Regions from separate parts of the Bacillus sp. DU-106 genome, predicted to be linked through region 3. Evidence: a T-box and tRNA genes for the amino acid it is inferred to sense, from the RefSeq annotation. Region 3 holds a T-box; the other regions hold tRNA genes.
The links. A T-box is a leader RNA that pairs with one kind of tRNA and senses whether it is charged. The one in region 3 lies ahead of alaS (alanine--tRNA ligase), so its partner is inferred to be a tRNA-Ala.

Region 1: it has a tRNA-Ala gene. The T-box ahead of alaS (alanine--tRNA ligase) is inferred to sense a tRNA for this amino acid. The anticodon was not compared.
Region 2: it has a tRNA-Ala gene. The T-box ahead of alaS (alanine--tRNA ligase) is inferred to sense a tRNA for this amino acid. The anticodon was not compared.
Region 4: it has a tRNA-Ala gene. The T-box ahead of alaS (alanine--tRNA ligase) is inferred to sense a tRNA for this amino acid. The anticodon was not compared.

What each region holds. Positions count from the first base shown of each region.
Region 1 is NZ_CP026607.1:4,829,635-4,834,385, reverse strand. It holds rRNA gene C3Y97_RS24770 (23S ribosomal RNA) at 1-702, shown strand, start outside; rRNA gene rrf (5S ribosomal RNA) at 804-919, shown strand; tRNA gene C3Y97_RS24760 (tRNA-Val) at 924-999, shown strand; tRNA gene C3Y97_RS24755 (tRNA-Thr) at 1,004-1,079, shown strand; tRNA gene C3Y97_RS24750 (tRNA-His) at 1,089-1,164, shown strand; tRNA gene C3Y97_RS24745 (tRNA-Leu) at 1,187-1,267, shown strand; tRNA gene C3Y97_RS24740 (tRNA-Gly) at 1,297-1,371, shown strand; tRNA gene C3Y97_RS24735 (tRNA-Leu) at 1,388-1,476, shown strand; tRNA gene C3Y97_RS24730 (tRNA-Arg) at 1,480-1,553, shown strand; tRNA gene C3Y97_RS24725 (tRNA-Pro) at 1,564-1,637, shown strand; tRNA gene C3Y97_RS24720 (tRNA-Ala) at 1,654-1,726, shown strand; tRNA gene C3Y97_RS24715 (tRNA-Met) at 1,747-1,823, shown strand; tRNA gene C3Y97_RS24710 (tRNA-Ile) at 1,828-1,904, shown strand; tRNA gene C3Y97_RS24705 (tRNA-Ser) at 1,922-2,014, shown strand; tRNA gene C3Y97_RS24700 (tRNA-Met) at 2,042-2,118, shown strand; tRNA gene C3Y97_RS24695 (tRNA-Asp) at 2,122-2,197, shown strand; tRNA gene C3Y97_RS24690 (tRNA-Phe) at 2,210-2,285, shown strand; tRNA gene C3Y97_RS24685 (tRNA-Thr) at 2,300-2,375, shown strand; tRNA gene C3Y97_RS24680 (tRNA-Lys) at 2,386-2,461, shown strand; tRNA gene C3Y97_RS24675 (tRNA-Gly) at 2,475-2,545, shown strand; tRNA gene C3Y97_RS24670 (tRNA-Ile) at 2,556-2,632, shown strand; tRNA gene C3Y97_RS24665 (tRNA-Asn) at 2,640-2,714, shown strand; tRNA gene C3Y97_RS24660 (tRNA-Ser) at 2,722-2,812, shown strand; tRNA gene C3Y97_RS24655 (tRNA-Glu) at 2,818-2,889, shown strand; gene C3Y97_RS24650 (L-lactate dehydrogenase) at 3,627-4,571, shown strand.
Region 2 is NZ_CP026607.1:733,238-737,988, reverse strand. It holds gene C3Y97_RS03835 (hypothetical protein) at 1-139, shown strand, start outside; gene C3Y97_RS03830 (DUF3965 domain-containing protein) at 380-1,531, opposite strand; gene C3Y97_RS03825 (CBS domain-containing protein) at 1,853-2,272, opposite strand; tRNA gene C3Y97_RS03820 (tRNA-Glu) at 2,401-2,472, opposite strand; tRNA gene C3Y97_RS03815 (tRNA-Asn) at 2,474-2,548, opposite strand; tRNA gene C3Y97_RS03810 (tRNA-Ile) at 2,557-2,633, opposite strand; tRNA gene C3Y97_RS03805 (tRNA-Trp) at 2,644-2,714, opposite strand; tRNA gene C3Y97_RS03800 (tRNA-Thr) at 2,721-2,793, opposite strand; tRNA gene C3Y97_RS03795 (tRNA-Phe) at 2,804-2,879, opposite strand; tRNA gene C3Y97_RS03790 (tRNA-Asp) at 2,888-2,963, opposite strand; tRNA gene C3Y97_RS03785 (tRNA-Met) at 2,967-3,043, opposite strand; tRNA gene C3Y97_RS03780 (tRNA-Ser) at 3,064-3,156, opposite strand; tRNA gene C3Y97_RS03775 (tRNA-Ser) at 3,212-3,304, opposite strand; tRNA gene C3Y97_RS03770 (tRNA-Ala) at 3,325-3,397, opposite strand; tRNA gene C3Y97_RS03765 (tRNA-Pro) at 3,414-3,487, opposite strand; tRNA gene C3Y97_RS03760 (tRNA-Arg) at 3,498-3,571, opposite strand; tRNA gene C3Y97_RS03755 (tRNA-Leu) at 3,575-3,663, opposite strand; tRNA gene C3Y97_RS03750 (tRNA-Gly) at 3,680-3,754, opposite strand; tRNA gene C3Y97_RS03745 (tRNA-Leu) at 3,784-3,864, opposite strand; tRNA gene C3Y97_RS03740 (tRNA-Lys) at 3,879-3,954, opposite strand; tRNA gene C3Y97_RS03735 (tRNA-Gln) at 3,959-4,033, opposite strand; tRNA gene C3Y97_RS03730 (tRNA-Tyr) at 4,045-4,128, opposite strand; tRNA gene C3Y97_RS03725 (tRNA-Val) at 4,137-4,212, opposite strand; rRNA gene rrf (5S ribosomal RNA) at 4,218-4,333, opposite strand; rRNA gene C3Y97_RS03715 (23S ribosomal RNA) at 4,436-4,751, opposite strand, start outside.
Region 3 is NZ_CP026607.1:4,356,674-4,361,424, reverse strand. It holds gene recD2 (SF1B family DNA helicase RecD2) at 1-38, shown strand, start outside; gene C3Y97_RS22215 (hypothetical protein) at 166-354, shown strand; gene C3Y97_RS22210 (YrzQ family protein) at 373-501, shown strand; gene C3Y97_RS22205 (hypothetical protein) at 548-760, opposite strand; gene C3Y97_RS22200 (AI-2E family transporter) at 937-2,004, shown strand; gene C3Y97_RS22195 (PH domain-containing protein) at 2,049-2,393, opposite strand; T-box leader at 2,635-2,854, shown strand; gene alaS (alanine--tRNA ligase) at 2,895-4,751, shown strand, end outside.
Region 4 is NZ_CP026607.1:154,724-159,474, reverse strand. It holds gene cdaA (diadenylate cyclase CdaA) at 1-254, opposite strand, end outside; gene rocF (arginase) at 503-1,396, opposite strand; gene C3Y97_RS00950 (glycerate kinase) at 1,607-2,752, opposite strand; tRNA gene C3Y97_RS00945 (tRNA-Ala) at 2,870-2,942, opposite strand; tRNA gene C3Y97_RS00940 (tRNA-Gly) at 2,953-3,024, opposite strand; tRNA gene C3Y97_RS00935 (tRNA-Lys) at 3,033-3,105, opposite strand; tRNA gene C3Y97_RS00930 (tRNA-Gln) at 3,111-3,185, opposite strand; tRNA gene C3Y97_RS00925 (tRNA-Tyr) at 3,251-3,334, opposite strand; tRNA gene C3Y97_RS00920 (tRNA-Val) at 3,352-3,427, opposite strand; tRNA gene C3Y97_RS00915 (tRNA-Glu) at 3,433-3,507, opposite strand; tRNA gene C3Y97_RS00910 (tRNA-Thr) at 3,532-3,604, opposite strand; tRNA gene C3Y97_RS00905 (tRNA-Asn) at 3,609-3,683, opposite strand; rRNA gene rrf (5S ribosomal RNA) at 3,693-3,808, opposite strand; rRNA gene C3Y97_RS00895 (23S ribosomal RNA) at 3,900-4,751, opposite strand, start outside.

The DNA.
Region 1 (4,751 bases), 470 kb from region 3:
AACCTACGGGTCTTATCGACCCGGGAGACAGTGTCAGGTGGGCAGTTTGACTGGGGCGGTCGCCTCCTAAAGTGTAACGGAGGCGCCCAAAGGTTCCCTCAGAATGGTTGGAAATCATTCGTAGAGTGCAAAGGCATAAGGGAGCTTGACTGCGAGACCTACAAGTCGAGCAGGGACGAAAGTCGGGCTTAGTGATCCGGTGGTTCCGCATGGAAGGGCCATCGCTCAACGGATAAAAGCTACCCCGGGGATAACAGGCTTATCTCCCCCAAGAGTCCACATCGACGGGGAGGTTTGGCACCTCGATGTCGGCTCATCGCATCCTGGGGCTGTAGTCGGTCCCAAGGGTTGGGCTGTTCGCCCATTAAAGCGGTACGCGAGCTGGGTTCAGAACGTCGTGAGACAGTTCGGTCCCTATCCGTCGTGGGCGTAGGAAATTTGAGAGGAGCTGTCCTTAGTACGAGAGGACCGGGATGGACGCACCGCTGGTGTACCAGTTGTTCTGCCAAGGGCATAGCTGGGTAGCTATGTGCGGAAGGGATAAGTGCTGAAAGCATCTAAGCATGAAGCCCCCCTCAAGATGAGATTTCCCATAGCGTAAGCTAGTAAGATCCCTGAAAGATGATCAGGTTGATAGGTTCGAGGTGGAAGCATGGTGACATGTGGAGCTGACGAATACTAATAGATCGAGGACTTAACCATATAATATGAAGCAATGTTATCTAGTTTTGAAAGAATATAAAAAACTTGTTGACTTTCAAAAGTAAATGAGTTACAATAATTCTTGTCTTAAATGAATATAGTCTGGTAATGATGGCAGAGAGGTCACACCCGTTCCCATACCGAACACGGAAGTTAAGCTCTCTAGCGCCGATGGTAGTTGGGACCTTGTCCCTGTGAGAGTAGGACGTTGCCAGGCAAATGGAGGATTAGCTCAGCTGGGAGAGCACCTGCCTTACAAGCAGGGGGTCGGCGGTTCGATCCCGTCATCCTCCACCATTTAGCCGACTTAGCTCAATTGGTAGAGCAACTGACTTGTAATCAGTAGGTTGGGGGTTCAAGTCCTCTAGTCGGCACCAGAAATCATGGCGGTTGTGGCGAAGTGGTTAACGCACCGGATTGTGGCTCCGGCATTCGTGGGTTCGATTCCCATCAGTCGCCCCATTTTTCTTAAATAAATTAATATGCGGGTGTGGCGGAATTGGCAGACGCACCAGACTTAGGATCTGGCGCCTTTGGCGTGGGGGTTCGACTCCCTTCACCCGCACTTTTAATTAAATAACTCATACATGTCTTGCGGAAGTAGTTCAGTGGTAGAATACAACCTTGCCAAGGTTGGGGTCGCGGGTTCGAATCCCGTCTTCCGCTCCAATTTTCAATATGACATGCCGGGGTGGCGGAACAGGCAGACGCACAGGACTTAAAATCCTGCGGTGGGTGACCACCGTGCGGGTTCGACCCCCGCCCTCGGCACCATATGCGCCCGTAGCTCAATTGGATAGAGCGTTTGACTACGGATCAAGAGGTTAGGGGTTCGACTCCTCTCGGGCGCGCTTTTATTAACGGGAAGTGGCTCAGCTTGGTAGAGCACCTGGTTTGGGACCAGGGGGTCGCAGGTTCAAATCCTGTCTTCCCGATATTCCTAAAAAACATGGGGCCTTAGCTCAGCTGGGAGAGCGCCTGCCTTGCACGCAGGAGGTCAGCGGTTCGATCCCGCTAGGCTCCACTTATATTAATATCATTTATGGCGGTGTAGCTCAGCTGGCTAGAGCGTACGGTTCATACCCGTGAGGTCGGGGGTTCGATCCCCTCCGCCGCTACCATAAAGGACCTTTAGCTCAGCTGGTTAGAGCAGACGGCTCATAACCGTCCGGTCGTAGGTTCGAGTCCTACAAGGTCCACCATTAGACGTATATATCTCGGAGGTATACCCAAGTTCGGCTGAAGGGATCGGTCTTGAAAACCGACAGGCGGCGAGAGTCGCGCGGGGGTTCGAATCCCTCTACCTCCTCCATTTTTTCTAAAGTAAATATTTTATCATCGCGGGGTGGAGCAGCACGGTAGCTCGTCGGGCTCATAACCCGAAGGTCGCAGGTTCAAATCCTGTCCCCGCAACCAAATGGTCCCGTGGTGTAGTGGTTAACATGCCTGCCTGTCACGCAGGAGATCGCCGGTTCGACCCCGGTCGGGACCGCCATTTTTACATAAAGGCTCGGTAGCTCAGTCGGTAGAGCAGAGGACTGAAAATCCTCGTGTCGGCGGTTCGATTCCGTCCCGAGCCACCATTTTGAAAACGCAAGCCGACTTAGCTCAATTGGTAGAGCAACTGACTTGTAATCAGTAGGTTGGGGGTTCAAGTCCTCTAGTCGGCACCACTTTCAAAATGAGCCATTAGCTCAGTTGGTAGAGCATCTGACTTTTAATCAGAGGGTCGAAGGTTCGAGTCCTTCATGGCTCACCATTTACAATTTAATGCGGGTGTAGTTTAGTGGTAAAACAAGAGCCTTCCAAGCTCTGGTCGAGAGTTCGATTCTCTTCACCCGCTTTTCAATTATGGGCCTATAGCTCAGCTGGTTAGAGCGCACGCCTGATAAGCGTGAGGTCGATGGTTCGAGTCCATTTAGGCCCACCATAATTGTTCCGCAGTAGCTCAGTGGTAGAGCTATCGGCTGTTAACCGATCGGTCGTAGGTTCGAGTCCTACCTGCGGAGCCATATTTATAGAGAAGTACCCAAGTGGCTCAAGGGGCTCCCCTGCTAAGGGAGTAGATCGCGAACGCGGTGCGAGGGTTCGAATCCCTTCTTCTCTGCCAGAACTGGCCCGTTGGTCAAGTGGTTAAGACACCGCCCTTTCACGGCGGTAACACGGGTTCGAATCCCGTACGGGTCATACTAAAAGAGATAGCATAATCTGCTATCTCTTTTTTGTTGTATAAAAATGGACTTTGGATAGTCTGCTTTTTTATGCAATAGAAGAAATATGAAGTATTCGCTGTTGCAGTTGGGTACATAGAGAGCCGTAAATACAATCATGTTAATTATTTGGACCTGTATGAATATGAAGGAATTAACTTCAACTTGAACTTTTACCCCAGCTGTATGGCTGTAGCCTCCTACACTTGGAGAAACCGATGAAAATGCATCTGGGAGCTACTGTGGAAAATAAATAATATATAGAAGAAGCTGCTTTCTCTCAATAGCTGTGATCTACTGAAGACAGCTTTTTTATGTTGTCAGTATTGTCGGTAAGTCGATATATTGCAAAAATCGCTGATATAATTTGAGTTACGATCGATAAATTTTAATAATCGCTGATATATTTGGAGTTACGGTCGATATATTCTAAAAATCGCCGGTATAATTTCACTTACCGACAAAAACCACAAGAAAATCCCTTTCACAATCTAAAGAAAACGCCTCCATTGAAATGGATTCCACACCTATTCCAATAACTTTACACTCTATGTGAAAAAGTTCACAAATAGGTCATAATTTGTGAAGTAATTCACAATAATACGTGCTACAATATGAATGTAAAGAAGTTAAACAACATTAAATTAGTATTTTAATTAATTACTTAAACAATCATAAAAAAATATATGTGAACAATAGAGAGGGGAAATTACCATGAAAAAAGGTATCAATCGTGTAGTATTAGTAGGAACAGGAGCTGTAGGTTGTAGTTACGCTTACTCAATGATCAACCAAGGTGTAGCTGAAGAATTCGTATTAGTAGATGTTAATGAAGCAAAAGCAGAAGGGGAAGCAATGGACTTAAGCCATGCGGTACCATTCTCTCCATCACCAACAAAAGTTTGGAGCGGTAGCTATGCAGATTGTAAAGATGCAGATTTAGTTGTTATCACTGCTGGGTTACCACAAAAGCCAGGTGAAACTCGTTTAGACTTAGTTGAGAAAAATACAAAGATCTTTAAACAAATCGTTCGAGGCATTATGGATAGCGGATTCGATGGAATCTTCTTAATCGCAACTAACCCAGTTGATATTTTAACTTACGTAACTTGGAAAGAATCTGGTTTACCGAAAGAGCGCGTAATCGGTTCTGGTACTACTTTAGACTCTGCTCGTTTCCGTTACATGTTAGGTGACTACTTAGATGTAGATCCACGTAACGTTCATGCTTACATCGTTGGTGAACACGGTGACACTGAACTTCCAGTATGGAGCCACGCTACTATCGGTGTACAAAAATTAGAAACAATCTTAGCTAACAACGAACAGTACAAACAAGAAGACTTAGACAAAATCTTCGAAAACGTACGTGATGCAGCTTACCATATCATCGAGCGTAAAGGTGCAACTTACTACGGAATCGGTATGTCACTACTTCGTGTAACTAAAGCAATCTTAAACAACGAGAACAGCGTATTAACTGTATCTGCATACCTTGAAGGTCAATACGGCGAGAAAGATGCTTACGTAGGTGTTCCAGCTGTAATTAACCGCGAAGGTGTACGTGAAATTGTAGAACTTGAGCTAAATGAAGATGAAAAAGCGAAGTTCGCTCATTCTGTAAAAGTATTAAAAGAAACAATGGCACCAGTACTATAATAATTGCTAAATAGTTCAGGGTGGGAAACTGCTTCTTACCTCTGAACTTATATAATTTAATATAAATTCCTTTTCCGGTTTCCCTTGTATATCCCCAATATACCCCTTTTGCTGGATAAGGGTCGTTTATAGAAAAAGAGCACTCTATTTTACGTAGAGTGCTCTTTATTATTCCGCTAT
Region 2 (4,751 bases), 1.8 Mb from region 3:
GAGTGCTCTCATAACAAATATAATTAGTAATGGCTTTTATTTATCTACTGTATTTCCAGTATTCTTTATGGCTGTTTTATTATTTGTAGCTAGATATATTAATGTCCCTTATAACCAAAAACAAAAACAAGAAGCTTAGAAAGAGGAGACACTGTGTACCAATCTTTCAAAGATGCTCCAATAAAATACATATTGCATTTGTATAAGAAAGCCAATACTTTTTTTGGTATACAAGGAAGTTATACTGCACAACTTCTCCTATATGGAATGTTGTTTCTTGTCTTAATCACTTTCTCCTTGTTTTACTAACAAAAAAGGATCTCACATAAACTGGAGATCCTTTTTAATTTATATTAATTTTTCATATCGAAAATATTGTTTATCCACAAGCATATTTTTCATAAATAAAGCTCAGATTATATTTTTTCTCTAAGCTCATTCGTTGTTCGTCATCGCACCAATAGAAAAGAATATCATGAATCGTTGCGTAACGCTTATTTTTAAGAAATAGCCTAAAAAATGATGGTAAACAATCATGTAATTGTATAAATATATAATTGCGTAGTGTTTCTTCTTTATATTCAATGCCCTTACAAATATACAGTAATTCTTCACAATAATATGCATGCTGTGGAACTTGTATCATTTCGAAAAATGGCACATAAGATAGTAGCTTTCCAATAAAATGACCATATCGATCCATTACTCCTATCGTCATATGCTCCATCATTTCTTTCATCACATATAAATAATCATCTACATGCGTTGTCTTTAATGGGTCTAAGCGATCGGAAATTTGAGATAATACAGCTCTTTGACATGCTAAAACTGCCTGACTAGGTCCATAATATGATAGGAAATCTGTACACTTACGATATTTCCGTAATAAATCATGTGTATACAAATCATATACAAAAGTATTACAATACATTGCTAAACTCATCATATCACTATTTAATTGCTCTTTTGATAATGATTTCGCTCTCTTGCACATATAAAAGAATGTAAATTCCAATACTTCTTTATGAGATAATAAATGTTTACAATCGGTTATACACTTCTCATTAAATTTAACTCTATCCCAAATTTCAATATCCCTATCTGTCAATTCACCTATACGATATTTAATAATTAAATAATTTAAAGCAACTGATTGCGTCAAAAGATCCCATGTTTCATATTCCAATGAAGTATGAACAAACTCAGCTAATCCTTGCGCTATCATAAAATCATTTGCCTCTTCATACCAACCAATCTCTTGGCATAAGCGAAGAATACGCACTAAAGTTGGAATTTCATCTTTATGAAACTGCGGTAATTTCTTTGCTTTATTCATGCCATATACGATAAATGCCGCTAAATTTTCTTCTTTATAAAATTCTTTCTCTTTCCATACTAATATAGTTCGTTCTTTCCCCTCACCTTTTGGGTGACAAGGTACAAGCAAAGAAAATAATTCAGCGAAATTATTTGGTTCTATATATGTATCTGTAACCAAATTCCAATTTGGATCGCCCTGTACAGCCTTCATATAATTCCCCTTCCCTTTTCATCTATGTAGGAAATATTAATTTATTATCGCACCACTAAAAATTAATATTGTTATATTCAAAATCTCTCATAATACTTATATCTATCAGTATATCATCTTTTCTCTTATTAAAAATTAAGAATAACAAATTTTAAAAAAATGTCGAAATTATTAACCACATACTTATTATATAATGTCTCAGATACATCACGCTAACATATTAGTTTAATCCATATATACTAGAATAATGTATCTGAAATTTATATATAATTTAGCTCTTTATGAGTGACCATTAAACTCTCGGTTAATGAAAGTTTCAATTTACTCTGTACGCTCTGAGATTTCGCTCAAGGCAAATCCAGCTTGATCATCTGCTGATTCCCTTATAGCTAAATCTCCTAGTGCTAACATGCCAATAAGTTGACCACTATCAACTACTGGTAATCGTCTAATTTGATGCTGTGCCATTAGCTCTGTAGCTTTTTCAATAGAATCATTTGGAGAAACTGAGATAATATTTGTTGTCATTACATTTGTAATCTTATTAGATCCAGGATGTTTTTCAGCAATCCCTCGAACGACTAAATCACGATCAGTAACAAGCCCAACAACTTGCTCATTTTCAACAACAGGAATTAATCCAATCGATTCTTCCTTCATTTTTACAGCTGCCTCATATACATTGTCTAGCGGTGTACAATGTACAATATGGGTACTCATTAAGTCTCTCACTCGTGTCATTATGATTTCCTCCTTTTTATACATACCATAGCTTTTCCAAAATTCCTTTATTTATTTCTGGAAAGTAACGTAATAAAAAGGATTAACAAAATAAAAAAGAGCCAGCATAATGCTGACTCTTTTTGGTATGACCCGTACGGGATTCGAACCCGTGTTACCGCCGTGAAAGGGCGGTGTCTTAACCACTTGACCAACGGGCCATGGCTCCGCAGGTAGGACTCGAACCTACGACCGATCGGTTAACAGCCGATAGCTCTACCACTGAGCTACTGCGGAATAATATATGGTGGGCCTAAATGGACTCGAACCATCGACCTCACGCTTATCAGGCGTGCGCTCTAACCAGCTGAGCTATAGGCCCATATACTTTACAGGGGCAGTAGGAATCGAACCCACACTGGAGGTTTTGGAGACCTCAGTTCTACCTTTAAACTATGCCCCTAAATGATGCCGGCTAGAGGACTTGAACCCCCAACCTACTGATTACAAGTCAGTTGCTCTACCAATTGAGCTAAGCCGGCATAAAAAAAATGGTGGCTCGGGACGGAATCGAACCGCCGACACGAGGATTTTCAGTCCTCTGCTCTACCGACTGAGCTACCGAGCCAACATAAATGGCGGTCCCGACCGGGGTCGAACCGGCGATCTCCTGCGTGACAGGCAGGCATGTTAACCACTACACCACGGGACCATTTGGTTGCGGGGACAGGATTTGAACCTGCGACCTTCGGGTTATGAGCCCGACGAGCTACCGTGCTGCTCCACCCCGCGACAATATAAAGTTTTAAAAATGGAGGAGGTAGAGGGATTCGAACCCCCGCGCGACTCTCGCCGCCTGTCGGTTTTCAAGACCGATCCCTTCAGCCGAACTTGGGTATACCTCCATGAAGGAAAAAATAAATATTTTATTATTATATGTCTAAGCCATTAAAGAAAAAATGGAGGAGGTAGAGGGATTCGAACCCCCGCGCGATTCTCACCGCCTGTCGGTTTTCAAGACCGATCCCTTCAGCCGAACTTGGGTATACCTCCGAGACATATATTAAATAAAGTGGAGCCTAGCGGGATCGAACCGCTGACCTCCTGCGTGCAAGGCAGGCGCTCTCCCAGCTGAGCTAAGGCCCCATGTTTTTTGGGAATATCGGGAAGACAGGATTTGAACCTGCGACCCCCTGGTCCCAAACCAGGTGCTCTACCAAGCTGAGCCACTTCCCGTTAATAAAAGCGCGCCCGAGAGGAGTCGAACCCCTAACCTCTTGATCCGTAGTCAAACGCTCTATCCAATTGAGCTACGGGCGCATATGGTGCCGAGGGCGGGGGTCGAACCCGCACGGTGGTCACCCACCGCAGGATTTTAAGTCCTGTGCGTCTGCCTGTTCCGCCACCCCGGCATGTCATATTGAAAATTGGAGCGGAAGACGGGATTCGAACCCGCGACCCCAACCTTGGCAAGGTTGTATTCTACCACTGAACTACTTCCGCAAGACATGTATGAGTTATTTTATTAAAAGTGCGGGTGAAGGGAGTCGAACCCCCACGCCAAAGGCGCTAGATCCTAAGTCTAGTGCGTCTGCCAATTCCGCCACACCCGCATATTTCATTAAAATGGTGAGCCATGAAGGACTCGAACCTTCGACCCTCTGATTAAAAGTCAGATGCTCTACCAACTGAGCTAATGGCTCTTAATGGCTGGGCTAGCTGGATTCGAACCAGCGCATGACGGAGTCAAAGTCCGTTGCCTTACCGCTTGGCTATAGCCCATTAATTAAGAATGGTGGAGGGGGGCAGATTCGAACTGCCGAACCCGAAGGAGCGGATTTACAGTCCGCCGCGTTTAGCCACTTCGCTACCCCTCCGACATATATGGTGGAGGATGACGGGATCGAACCGCCGACCCCCTGCTTGTAAGGCAGGTGCTCTCCCAGCTGAGCTAATCCTCCATTTTGCCTGGCAACGTCCTACTCTCACAGGGACAAGGTCCCAACTACCATCGGCGCTAGAGAGCTTAACTTCCGTGTTCGGTATGGGAACGGGTGTGACCTCTCTGCCATCATTACCAGACTGTATTCATTTAAGACAAGAATCATTTTAACTCATTTGACCTCGAAAGTCAACAAGTTTTTTATATTCTTTCAAAACTAGATAACATTTGCTACATATTATATGGTTAAGTCCTCGATCTATTAGTATTCGTCAGCTCCACATGTCACCATGCTTCCACCTCGAACCTATCAACCTGATCATCTTTCAGGGATCTTACTAGCTTACGCTATGGGAAATCTCATCTTGAGGGGGGCTTCATGCTTAGATGCTTTCAGCACTTATCCCTTCCGCACATAGCTACCCAGCTATGCCCTTGGCAGAACAACTGGTACACCAGCGGTGCGTCCATCCCGGTCCTCTCGTACTAAGGACAGCTCCTCTCAAATTTCCTACGCCCACGACGGATAGGGACCGAACTGTCTCACGACGTTCTGAA
Region 3 (4,751 bases):
TGGACGTGGAAAACATTTCACCGTATGATTTCATGTAACAAGGTGAAATTATATAGTGAAACTTTCAAACGCATAGCGTTGAAAGGCTCCAGTAATGTATAAATGAATGCAGTTTGGACATAATGGCGAATAGAATCTGGGAGACTGTAAGGAGATGAAAGCCATATGTTCATTTGTCCAAATTGCAAAGGGAAAGACATTGGAAAAATAGGTGTCAACCAATTTTATTGCTGGAATTGTTATATCGAATTATCGGTTTCAAAGGGGAAAATCCATACACATCAAGTTGAGGAAGACGGTTCATTAAGCTCTCTTGATGATTTATTTGATGAGAATGAAAGAACGATCGGATAACGAAAAGGGGGATTTACTTTGAATCTACGCAATTCATTAATCGCATTAGGTGTTGGAGCTGCAGCATATCAATATGCTCGTAAACAAGATGTATTTTCAAAACGCAATATGAAAAAAGCACGTAAGATGATTAAGTCTTACTTATAATCATTTCGATAAATTGAAAAACTCCCTTGTAGACAAGGGAGTTTTTTTATGCACCCATATGCAAATAAAAAAGTCCGATCTCTGAGAAAAGATAAGATAGACCGTAGCAGCCAACGCCAAGTATTCCATACTGCCATAATTGCTTCGCTTTTTCTTTACGTGAGGAATGAATAAAGAACCCCTTCCAAATACCGAACCCGATACAAATCCATTCAAGAATCATAAAAAGTGCTGATAATCCAAGCATAAACAAAACCATAATTAGCCCTCCTGATTATATTAATTCATGCTGTATTCTCAGGGGTGGTTGTCCTTGTTATGTTATTTATATGTACGTCTTTAAAAAACAGTATGGTCCGTATGAAAAGATTTTAAAAGTTTCGCACATAACCTACCCCATTTATTTTCAAAATAAAGGTGGAGGAGGTTTTTCATGTGAAGAATCTTAAAATCATTTGGATATATCGTTTAGGATTATTGTTACTTGTTTTTCTTTGTCTGCTCGTCTTTTTAAAAATTAAGCCGCTATGGGCACCGATTATTTTTGTATTTAAAGTAGCAATCACGCCGTTTCTTATCGCGTGTTTTATTGCGTATTTATTGCACCCTTTAATTGAAAAAATTCATAAGGAAGGGATGCCCCGTACACTTGCCATTTTGCTCATTTATATCCTTTTCTTTGGCGGAATTGGTTATGGGATTTATAAAGGAACACCAGTCGTTATTAAACAGTTACAAGAGATTAATGAACAATTTCCCCAGTTTACAAAGATGTACGATTCGTGGATGGATGGCGTTACAGAACAAACAGCGAATTTCCCTTCGTTCATTCATGAAAAGGTGAAACAACTTTTTGTGGGTGTGGAAACGAAGATTCAAGCGCTTTTAAATAAAGTGATGAGTACAGCTCGTGGTGTACTCGATTCATTGCTCATTATTTTCTTAATACCGTTCATTGTATTTTACATATTAAAAGATTATGGTGAGTTTTATCATATCTTTTGGAAACTAGTCCCAAGTAAATGGCGAGGTACGGGGCAAATGCTTGCGAAAGAAATTGATAAGTCACTTGGAAGCTATATTCGAGGACAGTTATTTGTTTGTTTAGTATTAGGGGGAGTATCAGCTCTTTCTTTTTGGTTTATCGGTATGAAATATCCATTATTGCTTGGCATTATTATTGGGGTAACGGATATAATCCCATACTTCGGTCCTATTTTAGGAGCGATCCCGACGTTAATGATTGCAGCAACAGTATCAACGAGTTTACTTATTAAGGCGGGGATCACGATTGCGATTTTGCAATTTGTGGAGAGTAACATTTTATCGCCTTACATCGTTGGTAAGTCACTTCGTATGCATCCCGTTATTATTATGCTTGCCTTACTAGTTGGGGGAGAGGTAGCTGGGATTGTAGGATTGCTAATATCGGTTCCGGTTTTAGCAGTTATTCGCACTGTCATTGTTCATGTGAGACCGCTCTTGAAAAAAGAAGATGTGTAAGTATAGAAGCCCTCTATGTAAGAAATAGAGGGCTAATCATATATTTATTTAGAAAGTTGCTCGTGTATTTTTTGAACGAGGGAGCTCACATCATTTGTTTGAATATGTTTTATTTTTTTCCATTCGTTATCATACATAAATATAATTTGATTGTTGAAAAGACGCTTTTGTTCTTTTAGATTAGAAATTTTTGCGAAAGAGTACTCTTCAAATATTGGATTCTTACTTACATCTGGCCCATAAAAGAATAGTCTTTTGTTCGTTAAAATTAGCAATCCTGGCCTTGCGACGGAACGATAAATAAATATGTCTAATGAACATGCTGCGTAAAATAATATCGTTTCGTCAGTCGCTAATATGTTTTTAGCTTTGCTAAGTAAGGTTGTCATTGTGATCGCTCCTTTATTTTATTAACAATAATTTAATTGTAGCAAAAAAAGTAATATTTAGGAATTTTTATAAATCATTCTTATAAGGAGATTCCGATTTGTTAATAAACGCATAATATATGAAAAGGCTGTTAAGAATGAATAGTAGAATACCTATGATTAATAAGCAATTAATACAATATAAATGATTATCTACATTGACAAACTTAAGAGAATTCTATTATATTTAGTCATATAATACATTAAATCAATGACGGAACAAGTACGTTACAGTCCATTTATAGAGAGAAGCTTCCATATGGCTGAAAGAAGCTTTAAATGAAGGGTAACAGAAAGCTAATCCTGAGAGCAGCTAATCACTGCCGTCTTGCCACGTTACGGCACCATGAGGTGATGAATTGATTGTTATTGTAATCAATTCATAATTAGGGTGGTATCGCGAGTTAACTCTCGTCCCTTTTATAGGGACGGGAGTTTTTTATATTTAAGGAGGAAAATACAATGAAACAACTAACAGGCGCACAAATTCGTCAAATGTTTTTAGACTTTTTCCAAGAAAAAGGACATGCAGTAGAACCTAGTGCATCACTAGTTCCGCATGAAGATCCATCTCTTTTATGGATTAATAGTGGTGTAGCTACATTAAAAAAATATTTTGATGGACGTGTAATCCCACAAAATCCACGTATTACAAATGCTCAAAAATCAATTCGTACAAACGATATTGAAAACGTAGGGAAAACAGCTCGTCACCATACATTCTTTGAAATGTTAGGAAACTTCTCAATTGGTGATTACTTCAAAGAAGAAGCAATTACATGGGCTTGGGAATTCTTAACGAGCGACAAATGGATCGGATTCGATAAAGAATTACTATCAGTTACAATCCATCCAGAAGATGAAGAAGCATTCACAATTTGGAATGAGAAAATGGGCGTTCCAAAAGAGCGTATTATTCGCTTAGAAGAAAACTTCTGGGATATCGGTGAAGGACCAAGTGGACCGAATACAGAGATTTTCTATGACCGCGGAGAAGCTTACGGTAATGACTTTAGTGACCCAGAATTATATCCAGGCGGAGAAAACGAGCGTTACTTAGAAGTATGGAACCTTGTATTCTCTCAATTTAACCATAATCCAGACGGTTCATATACACCACTTCCTAAGAAAAACATTGATACAGGGATGGGTCTAGAGCGTATGACATCTATCGTTCAAGATGTACCTACGAACTTTGATACAGACCTATTCATGCCGATGATTGGTGCAACAGAAACAATTTCTGGTGAAAAATATCGTAATGGCGATTTAGAAAAAGATATGGCATTCAAAGTAATTGCTGACCATATCCGTACAGTAACATTCGCTGTTGGTGACGGTGCTCTTCCATCTAACGAAGGCCGTGGTTATGTATTACGTCGTTTATTACGCCGCGCTGTTCGTTATTCGAAGAAATTAAACATCAACCGTCCATTTATGTTTGAATTAGTACCGGTTGTTGGAGAAGTAATGAAAGACTTCTATCCAGAAGTACTTGAAAAGAAAGATTTCATTGCGAAAGTTGTGAAGAACGAAGAAGAGCGTTTCCATGAAACACTTCATGATGGTGAAGCGATTTTAGCTGAAGTAATTGCAAAAGCAAAAGAAGAAAAAACAACTGTTATTTCTGGAGTAGATGCGTTCCGTCTATATGACACATACGGTTTCCCAATTGAATTAACAGAAGAATATGCAGAAGAAGCTGGCATGACAGTTGATCATGAAGGCTTTGAAAATGAAATGGAAAAACAACGTGAGCGTGCACGTGCTGCTCGTCAAGACGTTGATTCTATGCAAGTTCAAGGTGGTGTCCTTGGAGAAATTAAAGTAGCGAGCGAATTCGTTGGTTACGGTACAGTTGCAACAGAAAGTAACGTTGTTGCACTTGTGAAAAACGGCGAATACACAGACAGCTTACAAGCTGGTGAAGAAGGACAGTTAATTCTTGATGTAACACCATTCTATGCTGAGAGTGGTGGACAAATTGCAGACCGTGGTTACCTTCTTGCAGATGGTGTGAAAGTTCTTGTAAAAGACGTACAAAAAGCACCAAACGGCCAAAACTTGCATAAAGTTGTTGTTGAAGAAGGTACATTAACGAAAGATGCGGCTGTAAAAGCTATTATCGATACGAAAAACCGTAGTAGCATTGTAAAAAATCATACAGCAACTCACTTACTACACCAAGCATTAAAAGACGTACTTGGAACACACGTTAACCAAGCAGGTTCTCTTGTAACTTCTGAACGTCTACGTTTTGACTTCTCTCACTTCGGTCAAGTACAAGCTGACGAATTAGAAAAAATTGAGCGTATGGTA
Region 4 (4,751 bases), 1.2 Mb from region 3:
AATTCTGGCTGAAAGATAATAATAACGGCTAAAAATCCCCACGTTAATACTTGTTCAGTTAGCCAAGATAGCGTACGCAATTCAAGGAAAATACTGATCATCTTAACTACGATAATAACTGTAATCCCTTTTAAAAGTTGAACAGCTTTCGTCCCTCGGATTATAAGAATTAGCTTATATATAATAAACCATACAATGGCAATATCTAATGCCGTACTAAGATATTTCAAAATGGTCGTATCTTCAAAAGGCATGCTATCCCTTCCTCCTACTTACGAGCAATTCTATCCATATATTGAAATATTGTTTTATGCTCTATCTGTATGTATTTCCAACAACTAGTTAATTATACCATACATGAAACAAACGACAATTACAAACAACCCCCTTTAGCTCAAATTGGTAAGATGTCAAACATTTTTATTGTACAGTATAATATAAATCATTATTATACGCTTATTTTCAAATAAAAAAAGCAACTTCTCAGTTGCTTTTCTTACATTTATTTTAGTTTTTCACCGAATAAAGAACCCATTAAAGCAACTGCTGTTGTTGCCGTTCTATTTCTCTCATCTAAAATCGTATTTACCTCAACAAATTCAGCAGATGTGATAATATCAGCTTCTGCTAACATTTCCATCGCCAAATGACTTTCACGATAAGATAGACCGCCAATTACAGGCGTTCCAACACCTGGTGCATCATGAGGATCAAGACCATCTAAATCTAATGATAAGTGTACACCATCGGTATGAGATAAATATGCGATTGTTTCTTCCATCACAGCCGTCATCCCCATACGATCAATTTCATGCATTGAGAACACTTTAATACCTTCATTGCGAATGAAATCTTTTTCTCCTTCATCCAATGCACGCGCACCGATAATTACGACATTCTCTTTTTTCACCTTTGGATATGCTCCGTATAAATCTACAAGTGAAGAATGTCCATAACCTAAACTTGCTGCAAGTGACATACCATGAATATTTCCAGATGGTGAAGTTTCCTCTGTATTTAAATCACCGTGTGCATCATACCAAATAACGCCTAAGTTTTTATAATGTTTTGCTACACCAGCTAATGTACCGATAGCAATACTATGGTCACCACCTAATACAAGTGGAAAACGACCTTCTTCTATAATATGATCCACCTTACTTGCTAATTCATTACATACAGTTGCAACTTGTGTAAGGTTTCTTAATTTTGTATTTTCATCTATCTCTTTTTCTCTCTCTATACATATATCTCCCATATCTTTAACGTCATATCCAATTTCTTCAATTCTTTCAATTACCCCTGCATAACGGATCGCGCTCGGTCCCATATCAACTCCACGACGCATCTGTCCTAAATCCATTGGAACTCCAATAACTGAGATTTCTTTTTTCATAGATAGTATCCCCCTTTTATGCCTTCACTAAATATTTTAAATCTTTTATATAGTCTGACTCAACTCGACATTTTTCTGTATGGATATACAATTTATTCACTTATATTCACGTTGAAAACCAAATTTTAAGACTATTCTATGTATAAAGTTAACTTAATGAAACAATCGCAATCACTATTATTAAATAATAATAATAAAACACTCCTATATTTAGAAGTGTTTTTCTGATGCTATTTTCCATACTGTTGCAATATTCTTCGTTGTCATTTCAATATTTTCTTCTGCTACTTTATATGCTTCTTCTAGTGTCATCGGTTTCGTTGTGATACTAAATACCGCATCTATTCCTTTCTCGTACACAGCTGAATAATCAGATGATACAGACCCTCCAATAGCAATTACAGGCACAGAAAAACGTTTTGCACGCCCCGCAACACCCACAGGAGCCTTTCCATATGCAGTTTGTTTATCTATTCTACCTTCACCAGTTATAATAAGATGTGCATCTTCTATATGTTTATCGAAATTTGTATAATCTAATACAATTTCAATGCCCCTACGCAAGTCTCCCTTTAACACTGAAATAACAGCCGCTCCCATTCCTCCCGCTGCCCCTGCACCAGGTATTTCAGATACATCAAAAGATACATATCGTTTAAGCATATTCGCATAATGTTGTAAATTCTCATCTAGCTCTTTCATCATCTCTATATTTGCACCCTTTTGTCTCCCAAATACGAAAGATGCTCCCTGCATTCCGACTAATGGATTATCCACATCACATGCCGCTTCTATCTTTACCCCCTTTAAGCGTGGGTCCATTCGTGAAAAATCAATAGTAACAATCGAGTGTAATGTGCCTCCAGATGGATCTATTACTTCACCCTTACCATTTATAAACCTTACTCCTAAAGCCGCTAACATACCTGCCCCGCCATCATTTGTAGCACTTCCTCCAAGTCCTAAAATTATGTACTCCACTCCTTGATCTAGCGCATGTAATATAAGTTCTCCTGTTCCTTTTGTCGTTGTAATAAGTGGGTTGCGCTTTTCAACTGGAACGTGCTGTAATCCTGATGCTGCTGCCATTTCAATAAACGCTGTCTTTTTATCTTTAGAAATGCCATAAAAAGCTTGTATACCTTCTCTAAGCGGTCCTGTCACACTAATTGATATAATTCTCCCCCCTGTAGCATCAACAAGTGATTCAACCGTCCCTTCTCCTCCATCTCCAATTGGTATTTTCACATACTCTGCATTAGGAAAAATTGCTCTAAAACCTCTTTCAATAGCTCCACATACTTCTATAGCTTTTAGGCTTTCTTTATATGAATCAGATGCAATAATAACTTTCACAATTATCTCCCCATCCCTTATTTTTACGTTTTCTTCATTTTAAACGACAAGTATAAAAGTTGTCTTTTTAAACACAAAAAAAGCTTACATCGTATGATGTAAGCTTTTTTATTTAGATGGAGCCTAGCGGGATCGAACCGCTGACCTCCTGCGTGCAAGGCAGGCGCTCTCCCAGCTGAGCTAAGGCCCCTTATTAATTAAGCGGAAGACGGGATTCGAACCCGCGACCCCAACCTTGGCAAGGTTGTATTCTACCACTGAACTACTTCCGCAAAAATGATGAGCCATGAAGGACTCGAACCTTCGACCCTCTGATTAAAAGTCAGATGCTCTACCAACTGAGCTAATGGCTCGTAAATGGCTGGGCTAGCTGGATTCGAACCAGCGCATGACGGAGTCAAAGTCCGTTGCCTTACCGCTTGGCTATAGCCCATTAATATTTACTAGTATGGTTATCTTTTCAAAAAAATAAACCCTCTCAGGTTATTTTAAAGAAAATGGTGGAGGGGGGCAGATTCGAACTGCCGAACCCGAAGGAGCGGATTTACAGTCCGCCGCGTTTAGCCACTTCGCTACCCCTCCGACATTTTAAATATATATGGTGGAGGATGACGGGATCGAACCGCCGACCCCCTGCTTGTAAGGCAGGTGCTCTCCCAGCTGAGCTAATCCTCCAAAAGTGGTGACCCGTACGGGATTCGAACCCGTGTTACCGCCGTGAAAGGGCGGTGTCTTAACCACTTGACCAACGGGCCAAAAAAGTTTTAAACCTATTCCCAAGCTTCCAACCGGGCTTGAACCGGTGACCTCTTCCTTACCATGGAAGTGCTCTACCAGCTGAGCTATGGAAGCATAATGGCTCCGCAGGTAGGACTCGAACCTACGACCGATCGGTTAACAGCCGATAGCTCTACCACTGAGCTACTGCGGAATAATATTAGCCTGGCAACGTCCTACTCTCACAGGGACAAGGTCCCAACTACCATCGGCGCTAGAGAGCTTAACTTCCGTGTTCGGTATGGGAACGGGTGTGACCTCTCTGCCATCATTACCAGACTTTTATCATTATAAACATTTCTTTCGAAATGTCAAGAAGAAATTTTAATATATATTCCTTCAAAACTAGATAACATTTGCTACATATTATATGGTTAAGTCCTCGATCTATTAGTATTCGTCAGCTCCACATGTCACCATGCTTCCACCTCGAACCTATCAACCTGATCATCTTTCAGGGATCTTACTAGCTTACGCTATGGGAAATCTCATCTTGAGGGGGGCTTCATGCTTAGATGCTTTCAGCACTTATCCCTTCCGCACATAGCTACCCAGCTATGCCCTTGGCAGAACAACTGGTACACCAGCGGTGCGTCCATCCCGGTCCTCTCGTACTAAGGACAGCTCCTCTCAAATTTCCTACGCCCACGACGGATAGGGACCGAACTGTCTCACGACGTTCTGAACCCAGCTCGCGTACCGCTTTAATGGGCGAACAGCCCAACCCTTGGGACCGACTACAGCCCCAGGATGCGATGAGCCGACATCGAGGTGCCAAACCTCCCCGTCGATGTGGACTCTTGGGGGAGATAAGCCTGTTATCCCCGGGGTAGCTTTTATCCGTTGAGCGATGGCCCTTCCATGCGGAACCACCGGATCACTAAGCCCGACTTTCGTCCCTGCTCGACTTGTAGGTCTCGCAGTCAAGCTCCCTTATGCCTTTGCACTCTACGAATGATTTCCAACCATTCTGAGGGAACCTTTGGGCGCCTCCGTTACACTTTAGGAGGCGACCGCCCCAGTCAAACTGCCCACCTGACACTGTCTCCCGGGTCGATAAGACCCGTAGGTTAGAATTTCAATACAGTCAGGGCGGTATCCCACCAGCGCCTCCACCGAAGCTAGCGCTCCGGTTTCAATGGCTCCCGCCTATCCTGTACAAACTGTACCAAAATTCAATATCAGGCTACAGTAAAGCTCCACGGGGTCTTTCCGTCCTGTC